Regions from separate parts of the Streptomyces tendae genome, predicted to be linked through region 2. Evidence: riboswitches for the same ligand, from Rfam matches in the RefSeq annotation. Region 2 holds a riboswitch; each other region holds the start of a gene.
What was found. Region 2 has a riboswitch for cyclic di-AMP ahead of F3L20_RS28745 (transglycosylase family protein). Riboswitches for the same ligand answer to the same signal wherever they lie in the genome.
Positions count from the first base shown of each region.

Region 1: linked by a shared signal. The riboswitch ahead of F3L20_RS02940 (transglycosylase SLT domain-containing protein) and the one ahead of F3L20_RS28745 (transglycosylase family protein) in region 2 are both predicted to bind cyclic di-AMP.
Region 3: linked by a shared signal. The riboswitch ahead of F3L20_RS11475 (C40 family peptidase) and the one ahead of F3L20_RS28745 (transglycosylase family protein) in region 2 are both predicted to bind cyclic di-AMP.
Region 4: linked by a shared signal. The riboswitch ahead of F3L20_RS30735 (M23 family metallopeptidase) and the one ahead of F3L20_RS28745 (transglycosylase family protein) in region 2 are both predicted to bind cyclic di-AMP.

Region 1 is NZ_CP043959.1:611,532-614,806, reverse strand. Features, by position in the region: gene F3L20_RS02945 (polyprenyl synthetase family protein) at 1-714, opposite strand, end outside; cyclic di-AMP (ydaO/yuaA leader) riboswitch at 1,240-1,411, shown strand; gene F3L20_RS02940 (transglycosylase SLT domain-containing protein) at 1,415-1,891, shown strand; gene F3L20_RS02935 (HAD family hydrolase) at 1,855-2,727, opposite strand; gene fahA (fumarylacetoacetase) at 3,042-3,275, shown strand, end outside.
Region 2 is NZ_CP043959.1:6,282,708-6,285,982, forward strand. Features, by position in the region: gene eno (phosphopyruvate hydratase) at 1-314, opposite strand, end outside; gene F3L20_RS28745 (transglycosylase family protein) at 582-1,286, opposite strand; cyclic di-AMP (ydaO/yuaA leader) riboswitch at 1,291-1,458, opposite strand; gene F3L20_RS28750 (transglycosylase family protein) at 1,672-2,613, opposite strand; gene F3L20_RS28755 (cytochrome P450 family protein) at 2,808-3,275, opposite strand, start outside.
Region 3 is NZ_CP043959.1:2,443,271-2,446,545, forward strand. Features, by position in the region: gene F3L20_RS11465 (helix-turn-helix domain-containing protein) at 1-655, opposite strand, end outside; gene F3L20_RS11470 (ATP-binding protein) at 868-1,344, shown strand; gene F3L20_RS11475 (C40 family peptidase) at 1,475-1,948, opposite strand; cyclic di-AMP (ydaO/yuaA leader) riboswitch at 1,952-2,139, opposite strand; gene F3L20_RS11480 (hypothetical protein) at 2,486-2,794, opposite strand; gene F3L20_RS11485 (ATP-dependent Clp protease proteolytic subunit) at 2,802-3,275, opposite strand, start outside.
Region 4 is NZ_CP043959.1:6,706,795-6,710,069, forward strand. Features, by position in the region: gene F3L20_RS30730 (PrsW family intramembrane metalloprotease) at 1-482, shown strand, start outside; gene F3L20_RS30735 (M23 family metallopeptidase) at 595-1,614, opposite strand; cyclic di-AMP (ydaO/yuaA leader) riboswitch at 1,626-1,783, opposite strand; tRNA gene F3L20_RS30740 (tRNA-Met) at 2,099-2,172, opposite strand; gene F3L20_RS30745 (dihydrofolate reductase family protein) at 2,237-3,275, opposite strand, start outside.

The DNA of each region.
Region 1 (3,275 bases), 5.7 Mb from region 2:
CGTGCCGGGGGTCTTGCCCGACTCGTGGGAGTCCGAGGCGATGTCCAGGACGTCGTCGGCGAGCTGGAAGGCGACGCCGAGCCGCTCGCCGTACTGGGTGAGGACGTCCACCACCGTCTCGTCGGCGCCGGACATCATGGCGCCGAACCGGCAGGAGACGGCGACCAGGGAGCCGGTCTTGCCGCCGAGCACGTCCAGGTAGTGGTCGACCGGGTCGCGTCCGTCCTGGGGGCCCGCGGTCTCCAGGATCTGTCCGGTGACCAGCCGCTCGAACGCCTCGGCCTGCACCCGCACGGCCTCCGGGCCGAGGTCGGCCAGGATGTGCGAGGCGCGGGCGAAGAGGAAGTCGCCGGTGAGCACGGCGACCGAGTTGCCCCAGCGGGCGTTCGCGCTCGCGACCCCGCGCCGCACCTCGGCCTCGTCCATCACGTCGTCGTGGTACAGCGTGGCCAGGTGGGTCAGCTCCACCACCACGGCCGACGGCACCACACCGGGCGCGTAGGGGTCGCCGAAGCGGGCGGCGAGCATCACGAGCAGCGGACGGAACCGCTTGCCGCCGGCCCGCACCAGGTGCTGGGCGGCCTCCGTGATGAACGGCACCTCACTCTTGGTGGCCTCGAGCAGCCCTTCCTCGACAGCCGTCAATCCGGCCTGGACATCGGCTTCCAGAGCCTGGTCCCGCACGCTCAGCCCGAACGGCCCGACGACGGTCACGAGGGGTCTCCTGTCTGCTGGTGTCTGCTGGCGGTTACACGGTTTGTCGATAGGTCGCTGCCACCACTCGAGTCAGCGTATCCGGTCACCTTTCGATCACCGCCAGGCCCCGGGGTCACAAGCAGGGCGATAGGGGATCAGAAGCGGAGTGTTTTTGATCGGCTGACAGCAACGGACATTCCTCTGTTTCCCGGACACAGTGGCCGGTGAACCATCCTGCCCGCCCTGCCGTCCGATTTGCCGTCATTGCTGTGCGAATTCCTGTACGCCGCAAATGCGCTCGCATCCCGCGTCCCGTGAGGTGAGTCACGCGTCGACGCGCCGGCCGATCAGCCTCCCGCAACGCCGCGATCCCGCTCCACGCAACGGAGTTGACCCTTGGCGATCGCAAAGGATCAAGCGCCCAAAAGCACCCATCTCAAGATCAAACGGAGTCTTGCGTGATCGTCGCACTTGTTCCCGACATGTGCTCTCGCATACGTTCCGGGCCTGCCGGGTGGACGCCTAGTCCTGCCGCCACCCGCATCACACCCGACGACGAACTCACGCACGGCAGGAGCGGGGGACCCAGGTAAGCCGCCGTACCGGACATCACGCCCGGACGGCTCGGGGTGAAGCCATGCCCGCAGGGGCACGGCCGGGCACTCTCCTCGCCCGAACCCGACAGCTCACCTCGCAGGCGTAGGAGAGGAACCCAGACATGCCCGTCATCGCTTCGTCCCGCCGCCGCCTCGTCCGCTCCCTCGCCGTCGCCGGCACCGGCGTCGCCGTGGTCGCGCTGCCGCTGTTCGGTGCCACCGGCGCCTCCGCCGCGACCACGACCCAGGCCACGACCGCCGCCTCCACGACCGCGTACCCGGAGAACCTCGACGGCTGGATCCGCGAGGCCATGGACGTCATGGCGCAGAACGGCATCCCGGGCTCCTACGACTCCATCCACCGCAACATCATGCGGGAGTCGTCCGGCAACCCGGCCGCCATCAACCTGTGGGACTCCAACGCCGCCATGGGCACTCCGTCGAAGGGCCTGCTGCAGGTCATCGACCCGACCTTCCAGGCGTACCACGTGCCCGGCACGGCCTTCGACCCGTTCGACCCGGTCGCCAACATCGCCGCGGCCTGCAACTACGCCGCCGACCGCTACGGCTCGATCGACAACGTCTTCGGCGCGTACTGAGCCGACCGCTGACGGCCGACTCCGGCCGTCCGCCCGAACAGTCGCTCGAGGACGACGGCCACGCCGTCGTCCTCGTTCGACAGGGTGACCTCGTCGGCCACCGCCTTGAGCTCGGCGTGCGCGTCGGCCATGGCGACGCCGTGGCCCGCCCACCGGAACATGGGGACGTCGTTCGGCATGTCGCCGAAGGCGATCGTGTCCTCGGGACGCAGCCCCAGGTGCTCGGCGGCAAGCGCCAGACCGGTCGCCTTGGTGACCCCGCACGGCTGGAGCTCCACCGTCCCCGGCCCCGACATGGTCACCGTGGCCAGCGAGCCGACCACGGACCGGGCCGCCGCCGCCAACGCGTCGTCCGAGAGCCGCGGGTGGCGCAGCAGCACCTTGCTGATCGGCCGCGCCCACAGGTCGTCGCGCCGCTCCACCGGCACCGACGGAAGCGTCGGGTGCGGCATCCGGTAGCCCGGCTCGATCAGCGTCCGCCCGTCGACCCCGTCCTGGTCGACCGCCGCGTACACCTCACCCACCTCGGCCTCGATCTTGCCGAGCGCGGTCTCCGCCAGCTCCCGGTCCAGCCGGACCGACCACAGCATCCGGTCCGTCCCGGCGTCGTAGACCTGCGCCCCCTGTCCGCACACCGCGAGTCCCGTGCAGCCGAGGTCGCCGAGCAGCGACCGCACTCTGGGGGCCGGGCGGCCCGTCACCACGAGGTGCCGGGCACCGGCGCGCTCCGCCTGCGCGAGGGCGGCGAGGGAGCGGTCGGACAGGGTGTCGTCACCGCGCAGCAGCGTCCCGTCCAGGTCGGTGGCGATGAGAGAACAATCGGTGGGTGCGGCCATGATCAGAGAATACGGACAAGAGGACCGTCCGATTCACCGCGCCCGTATGCCCTCGCTTCGGGTGCCATTTCCCTTCTTTCGGCGCCCGATCAGGACCGGTTGAGGACCGTTTCCCCCATGGGTCGGAACACCGTGCGCCGCCTCCCGTTCCGGTGCCCCTCGCCCGGGTGCCTGCCGGACGGATCCGGGACGCCCGCCCGGCAGGCCCGGACGTCGCCGAATTAACAGGGGCTCACCCGGACGCGACCCCGTAACGTGTGGCACGGCCACGGACACGTGGCGCACCGGCGCACACGAAAGCGAGGCAGCACCCGATGCCCCCCTTCGATGTCCCCGAGGGCGATCCCTTCGGCCCGCACAACCTGCCGTACGGCGTGTTCTCGCCCCCCGGTTCGGCGGACCGCACCGTGGGCGTCCGGCTGGGCGACCACGTCCTCGACGCCGGCGCGGCGGCACACGCCCTGGGCTCCCCCTACGCCTCCCTGCTCGCCCGCCCCACCCTCAACCCGCTGCTGGCGGCGGGCCGTACGGCCTGGTCGGACGTGCGG
Region 2 (3,275 bases):
GAGCCCTTGTTGTCGGTGGCGTCCAGGTCGAACATCGCCTGGTCGATCAGGCGCTGCTCGGTGGCGTCGTAGCCGACGAGCTCCGGGCCGATCTGCTCGATGACGGCCAGGACGGCCTTCTCGACGCCCTTGCCCAGGTAACGGCCGGCGTCGCCGTCACGGAGTTCGACGGCCTCGAAGGCGCCGGTGGAAGCGCCGGACGGAACGGCGGCACGACCCGTGCTGCCGTCGTCGAGGCCGACCTCGACCTCGACCGTGGGGTTGCCTCGGGAGTCCAGGATTTCCCGGGCTACGACGACGTCGATGGACGGCACGAGCATCTCCTTCTTGGGATGTGACGCGGGTGAGCAGGGCCACGGGGGCCTTGCGAGTCCGAGCCTAACCGGCTCCGGGCGATCGGCCATCTCGCCGCCCGCCTCATGGACAGAACCGAGAGTAAATTGTTTCCGAACGGAACAAAGCCGGTTCGGAAAACCGTGACCGTAATGCGTCCGGACATGACCCCGCCCCGGTGCGTACGGGGGAAGAAACGCACCGGGGCGGGGAGCCCGTGGGAACGGGGAAGGACCTGCGGCCACGCCTTACTTCAGGTGCAGCTGCTGGCCCGGGTAGATGAGGTCGGCGTCGTCGACGATGTCGTCGTTCAGCTTGAACAGCTTCGCCCAGCCGCCCTTGACGTCCTGCTCCGCGGCGATGGAGCTGAGGGTGTCACCCTTGACGACCTTGTACTCGCCGTCGCCCTTCTCGACCTTCTTGCCGGTCGGGGTGGTGACGGTCTTCTTCTCGGCCTTCTGCTCCGTCTGCTTCGGCGCGGCGGGGCGCTCGGCGGAGCGGGAGGCCTTCTGCTCGCTCTCACGGGCCTCGGTGGAGCCGGAGTCCTGCGAGGAGCTCTCGGCGGAGGAGCCGTTGTACGAGGCGCTGGACAGGCCGGTGCCGCAGACCGGCCAGGCGCCCTTGCCCTGGCCCGCGAGGACCTTCTCGGCGATCTCGATCTGCTGGGCCTTGGTGGCCTGGTCGGCGCTGCCGGCGTACTGCGTGCCGCCGTACGCGGCCCAGGTGGAGGCGGAGAACTGCAGACCGCCGTAGTAACCGTTGCCGGTGTTGATGGACCAGTTGCCGCCGGACTCGCACTGGGCGACGGCGTCCCACTCGGACGCGGTGGCGGCGGAGGCGTTGCCGGCCGCCATCAGCGGGGCGGCGACGGCGGCACCGGTCACGCCGGCGATGGCGATGGCACGGGTGGCCTTGGACGGACGACGGTGCTTGCCCTTGCTGGAAAACAGCATGGATGGATCCCCTCACCGACGCCTGCGAGGTGAGCTGTCGGGTTCGGGCCGGTTGAGTTGCCCGGCCGCGTTCCTCACGGAACGCGGCTTCACCCCAAGCCGCCTCCGGCATCACTGCCCGGACACGGCACTTACCTGGGTCCCCCGCTCCTGCCTACGGCGCATGACGCGACGACTGTTCCCGTGCTGCCACTGGCAGGATTCGGCGTGGCGGCAGCCGGGGCCCGCGGTGGCGAGCGATCACGACCGTAGGCACGCGCCTCGCGGAATTTCAAAGACGATCAGGGCTTCTGAGACCTATCTCTCACAGTCTTTATTACGGACATTCAGCCCGAATCATGACGCCAACTGGCGCCCCGTCGAGGGCTTTTCACATGTCCGCCTGTCAGCGGTCCGCGTCCGCCCCGTCGCTCACCAGAAGCCGCTGACCGGGCAGGATGAGGTTCGGGTCTTCTCCGATCACCTGCTGGTTCTCGGCGTAGAGGGCGGTCCACCCACCGGTGAGCGCAAGGGAGTCGGCGATGGACGTCAGGCTGTCCCCGTTCTCGACGGTGTAACGGTCGTCGCCCGCCTCGGGGGTGACCTCGACGGAGGGCGCGGCGTGCCGGCCGGTCGACGCGGGCGCACCGTCCGTGCGCTCGCCCTCCTCGGCGGTGGAGCCGCGATGACGGCCCGGACCGCCATCCTCGGCGTCCGTGACGGCCGAAGAACCGCTGGTCTGCCCCGACTTGTCCGACTCGTCACTGCGGGGGGTGGTGGAGGCGGACGGAGACGTCCTGCCGTCCGCGCCGTCCCGCTTCCCGGTCGAGGTGCCGGTCGTGGCCGATGGAGAGGGAGAAGCGGATGAATCGCTGGTTTCCGGCGAACCGGACGCATCGCTGGAACCGGCGTCCCGGGGGGTGCCCGAGGCCGCGTCGCCCGCCACGCCCGTGTCGACGTTCGGGGACGCCGTGTCCTGGTTCAGACCCGTGAGCAGGCCGCAGGCCCGCCACTTGCCGACCCCCTGCCCGGCGAGGATTCTCTCCGCCACGGCTATCTGCTGGCCACGGCTGGCCTGGTCGGCGCTGGGCGCGTACTCCAGTCCGCCGTTGTTCTCCCAGTCGTCCTGGGTCAACTGCAGGCCGCCGTAGTACCCGTTGCCGGTGTTCTGGCTCCAGGAGCCGCCACTCTCGCACTCGGCCACCCGGTCCCAGGTCTCACCGTCGGCCGCGTTGGCGGCCCCTGCCCCGAGGAGCGGGATCGCGATGGCGGAGCCGGTCACTCCGGCCGCGACGAGCAGAGCCGGAGCCTGGCGAGGGCGACGGTGTCGGCCGTTCCCGGAGAGCATGCGGAGACCTTTCACTCGACAACAAGAACCGGCGCGCGGTGAGTCGCATCCGTACGGCGCGCCGTACTTGATGGGTGAACGTATAGGCAGACGATCACTTGTCACAAGTTCATGCCGTGCAGATCACATGGAGATCACAGAGTTGAGGGTGTGTCATGTTTCCGTGCCCCGGCCCCCGGGCACGGACAGGAAGGTCACCCCTGCCCCGTGGGCGGAGGGGAGAATTCCACCGGAAGCGTGCGCAGTCCCCGCATGATGAGGCCGCCGCGCCAGCGCAGGTCGTCCGGGTCCGCCGCGAGCCTCAGGTCCGGCAGACGGGTCAGCAGGGTGGCGAGCGCGGTCTGGCCCTCCAGGCGCGCGAGCGGGGCGCCCAGGCAGTAGTGGATGCCGTGCCCGTACCCCAGGTGCTGGTTGTCGCGCCGGGCCAGGTCCAGCGTGTCCGGGCCGTCGAACCGCTCCGGGTCCCGGTCGGCCGCGGCCAGGACGACGAGGACCGGGTCGCCGGTCTCGACGCGCTGCCCGCCGATGACCACCGGCTCGGTCGCGAACCGCCAGGTGGCCAGCTCCACCGGCCCGTCGTAGCGCAGCAGTTCCTCCACGCCGGTCTCCAGCAGCCCGCGGTCCCCGGCGGCCAGCGCCCGTTGCAGGCGCTCCCGCTCCCC
Region 3 (3,275 bases), 3.8 Mb from region 2:
CGATGTGCGCGCCAGCGCTGAACGGCAGTACCTGCAGGCGCACTTGGGGCAGCCGGGCGGCCTCGATCAGCCGGTCCAGCTGGCGGGACATCACTTCGGGGCCGCCCACCTCCCGGCGCAGCACGGCCTCGTCGAGGACCGCGTTCAGCTCCAGCGGCGGATCGGCCCGCAGGACGTCCTGCCGGGCCAGCCGTACCTCCACCAGCGCGTCCAGTCGCTCCTCCGAGGCACCCTCCAGGGCCGCCTCCGTCACCGCACGCGCGTACTCCGGGGTCTGCAGCAGTCCCGGGATCACCGTGGTCTCCAGGGTGCGCATCGCGCTCGCCTGGGACTCCAGGCTGATGAAGTCCCGGTAGGTCGGGGGCAGTACACCCCGGTAGGCGTGCCACCAGTGGTCCCGCCCGTCGCCCTTCCCGGAGCCCGACAGCACCAGCAGCAACTCCCGCAACTGCGGTTCGTCCACGCCGTAGACGTCGAGCAGTAACCGCACGTCGGCCGGTTTCACCCCGCTCGTGCCCGTCTCGATGCGGCTCACCTTCGACTGGTGCCAGCCTGCCAGCCGGGCCGCGTCCCCACTGGTGAGTCCCGCCGCGGTGCGCAGCGCGCGCAGTTCGGCGCCCAGTTTCCTGCGGCGCACCGCGGGACCGTGCTGCATGGGCCTCTCCTTACTCCTTCCGAGCCGCCCGGATACGGTCTCCCGTCGCAGAGTTCACCGCTTTGAGCGACAGATATATGCATATCTTGGTGGATCGCCGCGCCGCGCCCTGCGGTGATGGCAGTCTGGCGACGAAGCACCAGTGCGGGACCGTACTCGAACCAGCCGCTCCGTGTCGGACTGCGGTCCCGTGGGAAAGGGACGACGTCGCCATGGCAGACCATCTGGAAGCATCCGTCACTCTGCCGAGCGATCCCGCCTCGGTCGCCGCGGCGCGGGCCCACGTGGCCGGCGCGCTGGCGGAATGGGGGCTGCCACCGGACGCCGAACTGTACGACACGGTGCGGCTGATCGTCTCGGAACTGGCCACCAACGCGGTGCAGCACACCTTCGGCCAGTCACCCACGTTCACGGTCGACGTCGTCCTGGTCCGTGAGGAACGGGTGCACATCGGGGTGACGGACAGCCACCCGCGTCTGCCCAAGCGGCTGCCCGCCGCGGTCCAGCAGGACAACGGGCGCGGCCTGGTCATCATCCGCTGGCTGACCGTGGAATACGGGGGCAGGCTGAGAGTCCGCCCCACGCGTCAGGGCGGCAAGACCGTCGCCGTCGAACTCCCTTGGCCGGGGACCACGGTCACCGCCCAGCCGACGGAGGCGGTCACGGCAGCGGTGCAGCCGGAGCTCTGACGGCACGTCACGGCACGGGCGGGCCGGGGGGCACTGAAGGCCCGCAGGACGTCCCGTGGGCGGCGCCCGGCCCACGGGGGCGGTCACGGCTGGGCGGCGGCGCTCCCGCGGACACCGCCGCCACCGTCGGTCACTTCACGCGGCCGTACCAGACGCTCTTGGTCCAGATCTTCTGCAGCCGCACCACGTCCCCGGTCTTCGGGGCGTGCCAGATCTTGTTGTTACCCGCGTAAATCCCCACGTGGTAGACGTAGCTGCCCGAGTGGAAGAACACCAGGTCCCCGGCCTTCCGGCTGCTCTTGGAGATGTGCCGGGACTTGTTGTACTGCTGGGCGGCCGTGCGGGGCAGCTTCTTGCCCGCCTTCTTGAACGAGTACAGCGTGAGGCCCGAGCAGTCGAACCGGTTCGGCCCGGTGGCACCCCACGCGTACGGCGCACCCTTCTTGGACGCCGCGACCTTCAGGGCCTTGACGCCCGTGGTCGCCGCCGCGGCCTCCGAGGCCGCTCCGGGGACCGCGATGGAGCCGCCCACGGCGGCCAGGGTGAGGGCCCCGGCCGTGCCGGCCCGGGCCATGAGAGACGGGACACGATTGAGCGCACTCATGCGCAACCCTTCGTCAGCCGCCTGTGAAGGATGACCTGTCGGATTCGGGCTGGCGAAGTAGCCCGGCCGCGTCAGCGGCTTCACCCCAAGGGCTGCTCGGAACGTGAGCTCCGGCGACCCGTCGTGCTTGGGTCCTCCACTCCTGCCGATCCACTCCTGTCGACCGGTCATCCGGGCGGCGGCAGGACTCGGCGTCCGCCCGGATCGCCCCGCCGCGGCGGCGGGGGCTTGTCGTCAGTCAGGGATCTTGCTTCATTTCGCGGTCGATTTCCCAACGGAACGGGGGGTTTGTGTTGTTACTCACCACTCACCCGTTCGGGTGGACAGCTGTCCGTTCGACTCGCCGTCGACGAGCCGGAGGAGCCCCGGACCAGCGACGGAATGGTCAATTCCGCCTGACGGGCGCGCGTGTGGTGCAACTTGGACAGCACCGAAACAGGAGGCGTGTCTACGCCGGATGGTGGTACGCCGTGCGGTCCGTTTCACCCGTGCGCGGCGTGTTCCGTCTGCGGGCCCGGCGTTCCGCGCCCGCTCGTGTCAACTCCCGGTCTGCGGCGGTAGCGTGACCCTGGCCGTACGCCGCTCGCCGTCGAGGACCCGCAGGGCCCGTGCCAGGGTCTGGGCGTGCAGTTCGCTCTCGCCGCGCCGGTGCATCAACGTCAGGGCGTCGCGCAGCGCGACCGCCTTGCCGACCAGCGCCTGGGCGGCGCGCAGGCTTCGGTAGGTGTCGCCGGCCTGGGCCGGATTGACCCGGCCGAGCTGGTCGACGACCTCCAGGTAACGGTCGATCAGCTCGGCCTCGGCGCGGGTCAGTGCGGGCAGCGGGGGAAGTTCCGGTGGCAGCATCCGCGGCTCACCTCGCGCCGGTGGCGGGGCGGGCGGCCCTGTGGTGCGGCACGATCCGGTCCGCCAGGCCGTAGTCCACCGCCGCCCGGGCGTCGAGGACCGTGTCCCGCTCCAGATCCTCGCGCACCCGCTGCACGGGCCGGCCGGTGTGCCGCGCCAGCATCTCCTCCGTGCGGACCCTGATCCGGTTCAGCTCGTCGGCCTGGACGGCCAGGTCGCTCGCCCTGCCCTCCACCGGCTCCGGCAGGGCGGGCTGACGGAGCACCAGGCGGGAGCCGGGCAGTACGTAGCGCTTGCCCGGGGTGCCGGCGGCCAGCAGCAGCGCGGCGGTGCCCTCCGCCCGGCCCAGGCAGACCGTCTCGACGTCGCAGGTGACGTAGGTCAGGGCGTCGTGGAGCGCCGACATGGCGTGGAAGGGGCCGCCGGGGGAGTTGACGTACAGCGAGATGTCCCGGTCGGGGGAGTGGTGCTCCAGGTACAT
Region 4 (3,275 bases), 420 kb from region 2:
CGGAGCCGTTCGCGCTCGGTTCGATGCGGGCCCGGCGCCTCGCCCGGCGGTACGCACGCGAGCACGGCGGGAAGCCGGCGGCGCGCGCGGTCGCCCAGTACGAGGCGTACGCGACCTCGCTGGCGTTCCTGCGGCACCGGGGCCGGACGGGGAAGGCCGGGGCGGACTTCGTGACCCGGGAGCGGCAGCTGCTGCTGGAGCTGTGGCACCGGCGCGTGGCGGCCCGCCCGGCGCTGGACCACGCGGTCCGCCTCACGGCGCCCCGCGTTCCGTACGGCGCCGCGTGGGCGGGCCAGGCGCCGCCCGGGCCGTACGGCCGGCCCTCCTACGGACAGCCCGCCCCGCACGGACATCCCTCGTACGGACAGGCCCCGCACACACCGTTCCCGTACGGACAGTCCTCGTACGGACAGCCCGCGCACGGACAGCCGCCCCACGGCGGGCCGTATCCCGCGCCCGTCGAGGACCCCTACCGCCGCTGACCGCACGGCCGGTGCCCCGGACATGCGTGACCGGCAGCCCTGACGTCGGGGGGTCGTCGTCGGGACTGCCGGGGTTCACGGCGTGGACGGCCGGGACGCGGCCGCCGGTGGATCAAATGCTGAGGCCCTTGCCCGCCAGCCAGGCCGCCGGGTCGATGCCGGAGGAGGAGCCGCCGGTGTGGACCTCGAGGTGGAGGTGGGCGCCGGTGACGTTGCCGGTGGCGCCGACGCGGCCGATCACGTCGCCGGTGTTGACCTTCTGGCCGACGCTGACATTGATCGACGACTGGTGGGCGTACCAGATCTCGGTGCCGTCGTCGAGGGTGAGCACGGTCTTGTAGCCGTAGGAGCCGTCCCAGCCCGCGGAGGTGATCGTGCCGGTGTGCACGGCCTTGATCAGCGTGCCCGTGGGGGCGGCGAAGTCGAGACCGGTGTGGTAGCCGGAGGACCAGTAGGCGCCGGCCTGACCGAAGGTCGAGGTGATGGTGTACGAGGAGGTCGGCAGGGCGTACTGCTTGGCCAGCTCGGCGAGGCGCTCGGCCTCGGCCTTCTTCGCGGCCTCTTCCTCCGCCTTCTTCTTCGCCGCCTCGGCCTTCTCCTTGGCCTCCTTCTCCGCCTTGGCGGCCGCGTCGGCGGCCTCCTTCTCGGCGGCGGCGAGCGCGGCGGCCTCGGCCTTGCTCTGGGCCTGGCCCTGCTGCTGCTCGACCTGGGCCATGATGCGGGCGCGCAGCGCCTCACCGGCGTCGGCGGCGCCCTCCTCGGTCTCGGCACCGGTCATGCCGATGCTGCTGAGGGGGGTGGCCGAGCCCTTGGGCGTTTCCTCGTCGGAGATGAGGGAACCCACGTTGGGCAGGTCGGGCATGGAGATGGAGACGGGCGGCTTGCCGGTCTGGGCGCTGGCCATGCCGCCGGCGCCGACGGCGGCTATGACGCCGACGCCCAGGACGGTGGAGCTGCGGGCGAGTCCGCCCCCGCGCTGCTTGGCGACGCGGTGCCGGCCGCGTACCGGGCGAACGGACTCCGCGGTGGGGTTCCACTCCTCGAAGGGCCCCTCTTCGGCGCCGACGGCGCCGTAGGCGAAGGTGTCGCTCGGCTTGAACGGGGCCTCGGGGGCAGGCGGGTTGGACGCCACGTGGGCGCGCTCCTTTCCTTCCTTCTCGCCTACCGGGTTAGCTGACGGGTTCGGAGCAGGAAGGTCTCCTACGCGCGTATACGAGCCGTGTCTCCACGGCGGTATCCGCACGATTCACCCCAAGGTGGTGGTTCCCCGGTTCCCTTGCGGGATTCGGCGCGTGCGCACGGAGCCGACGTCTGTGACGGCTGGGACGACCGCGCTGCGTTATCGAACGTTAATAGACCCGAGGGCCGGATTCCAAGCCGTTCCTCTTGATCGTTAACGAATTCCGCCCGGACTTAAGCGCCACGAGCGGGCGAAAACGGGCGAGTTGACCGCGCCTCAGACGGCCGGTCGAACCTGACGGTTCGTCAGTTGTTATGCGCTGAGACTCCGCACGATCACGTTCGGTGACACCGGCGGAACAGCGGACGGAAGAGCGACGGACACCGGAAAACGCCGAGGGCCGGAACCCTTTCGGATTCCGGCCCTCGGCCTTCAGTAGCGGGGACAGGATTTGAACCTGCGACCTCTGGGTTATGAGCCCAGCGAGCTACCGAGCTGCTCCACCCCGCGCCGTTGAACACAAGTGTACGGCATCATCAGGGCAGGTCGCACACCCCCCGGGCAGGGGGCGCGATCAGCGGTCCAGGAGGTGGCCGTTCGGCGCCTTGGCCCGCTCCTCGTACTCCGGCAGCACCACCACGGTGGCGCCCCCCTCGGCCAGTACCGCGCTGCCGTCGGCGTCCGCCACGAACGTGTCCGGCTCCCGCCAGGCCGTGACCACCCGCCGCACCCCCGCGTCCAGGATCAGCCGTGCGCAGGGCGCCGGCCGGGACGCACGGCGGGCGCAGGGTTCCAGGCTGGAGTAGACGGTCGCGCCGGCCAGCCGGGGGTCCATGGGGTCGGTCTTGGCGAGCGCGGCCTCCTCGGCGTGCACCACGGGTTCGTCCCCCTCACGGGAGAACCCCCGCGCCAGCTCGGTGCCGTCGGCGGCGACCACGACCGCGCCCACGCTGAACGCGGTCCGTGAGGGCGGGCACCGCTCCGCCAGCTCGCAGGCGAGGGCGAGCCAGTGGTGGTCGGCGGCGGACGGCAGCGCGCCGGCGCCGGGCGCGGTGGGCTCGTAGCGCGTCAGGACGACGTCGCCGACGGGCCGGGTCTCCACGAGCCGCAGCCGCCCGCCCTGGTAGGAGCCGGGACCGAACAGGCGGGGGGCGTCCGGGTCGCCGACGAACAGCGGGGCGAGGACCAGCTGCAGCTCGTCGGCGAGCCCCTGACTGATCAGCTGGGTGTGGATCCGCCCGCCGCCCTCCACCATCAGCCGCCGTACCCCGCGCCGGTCGTGCAGGTGCTCCAGCAGCCGCCGCCAGTCCAGTTCCGTGCCGAGCGGCACGACGTCGGCGGCGATGCCGAGGGCATGGGCCCGCTCGGCCCCCTGGTCGGTGGTGTAGAGCACCTTCTCGCCGCCGGTGTGCCAGAAGTTGGCCGCGGGGTCCAGGTCGCCCGAGCCGCTCACCGTGACCTTCAGCGGGTACTCGGGGCGGCCGTCCGCGACCCGGGCGGCCCGGCGCTCCGGCGAGTTGACCAGCAGACGGGGGTTGTCGGCGCGGAGCGTGCCGGCGCCGACCAGGATGGCGTCCACGGACGCCCGCACCTCGTCGACGCGGTCGAAGTCG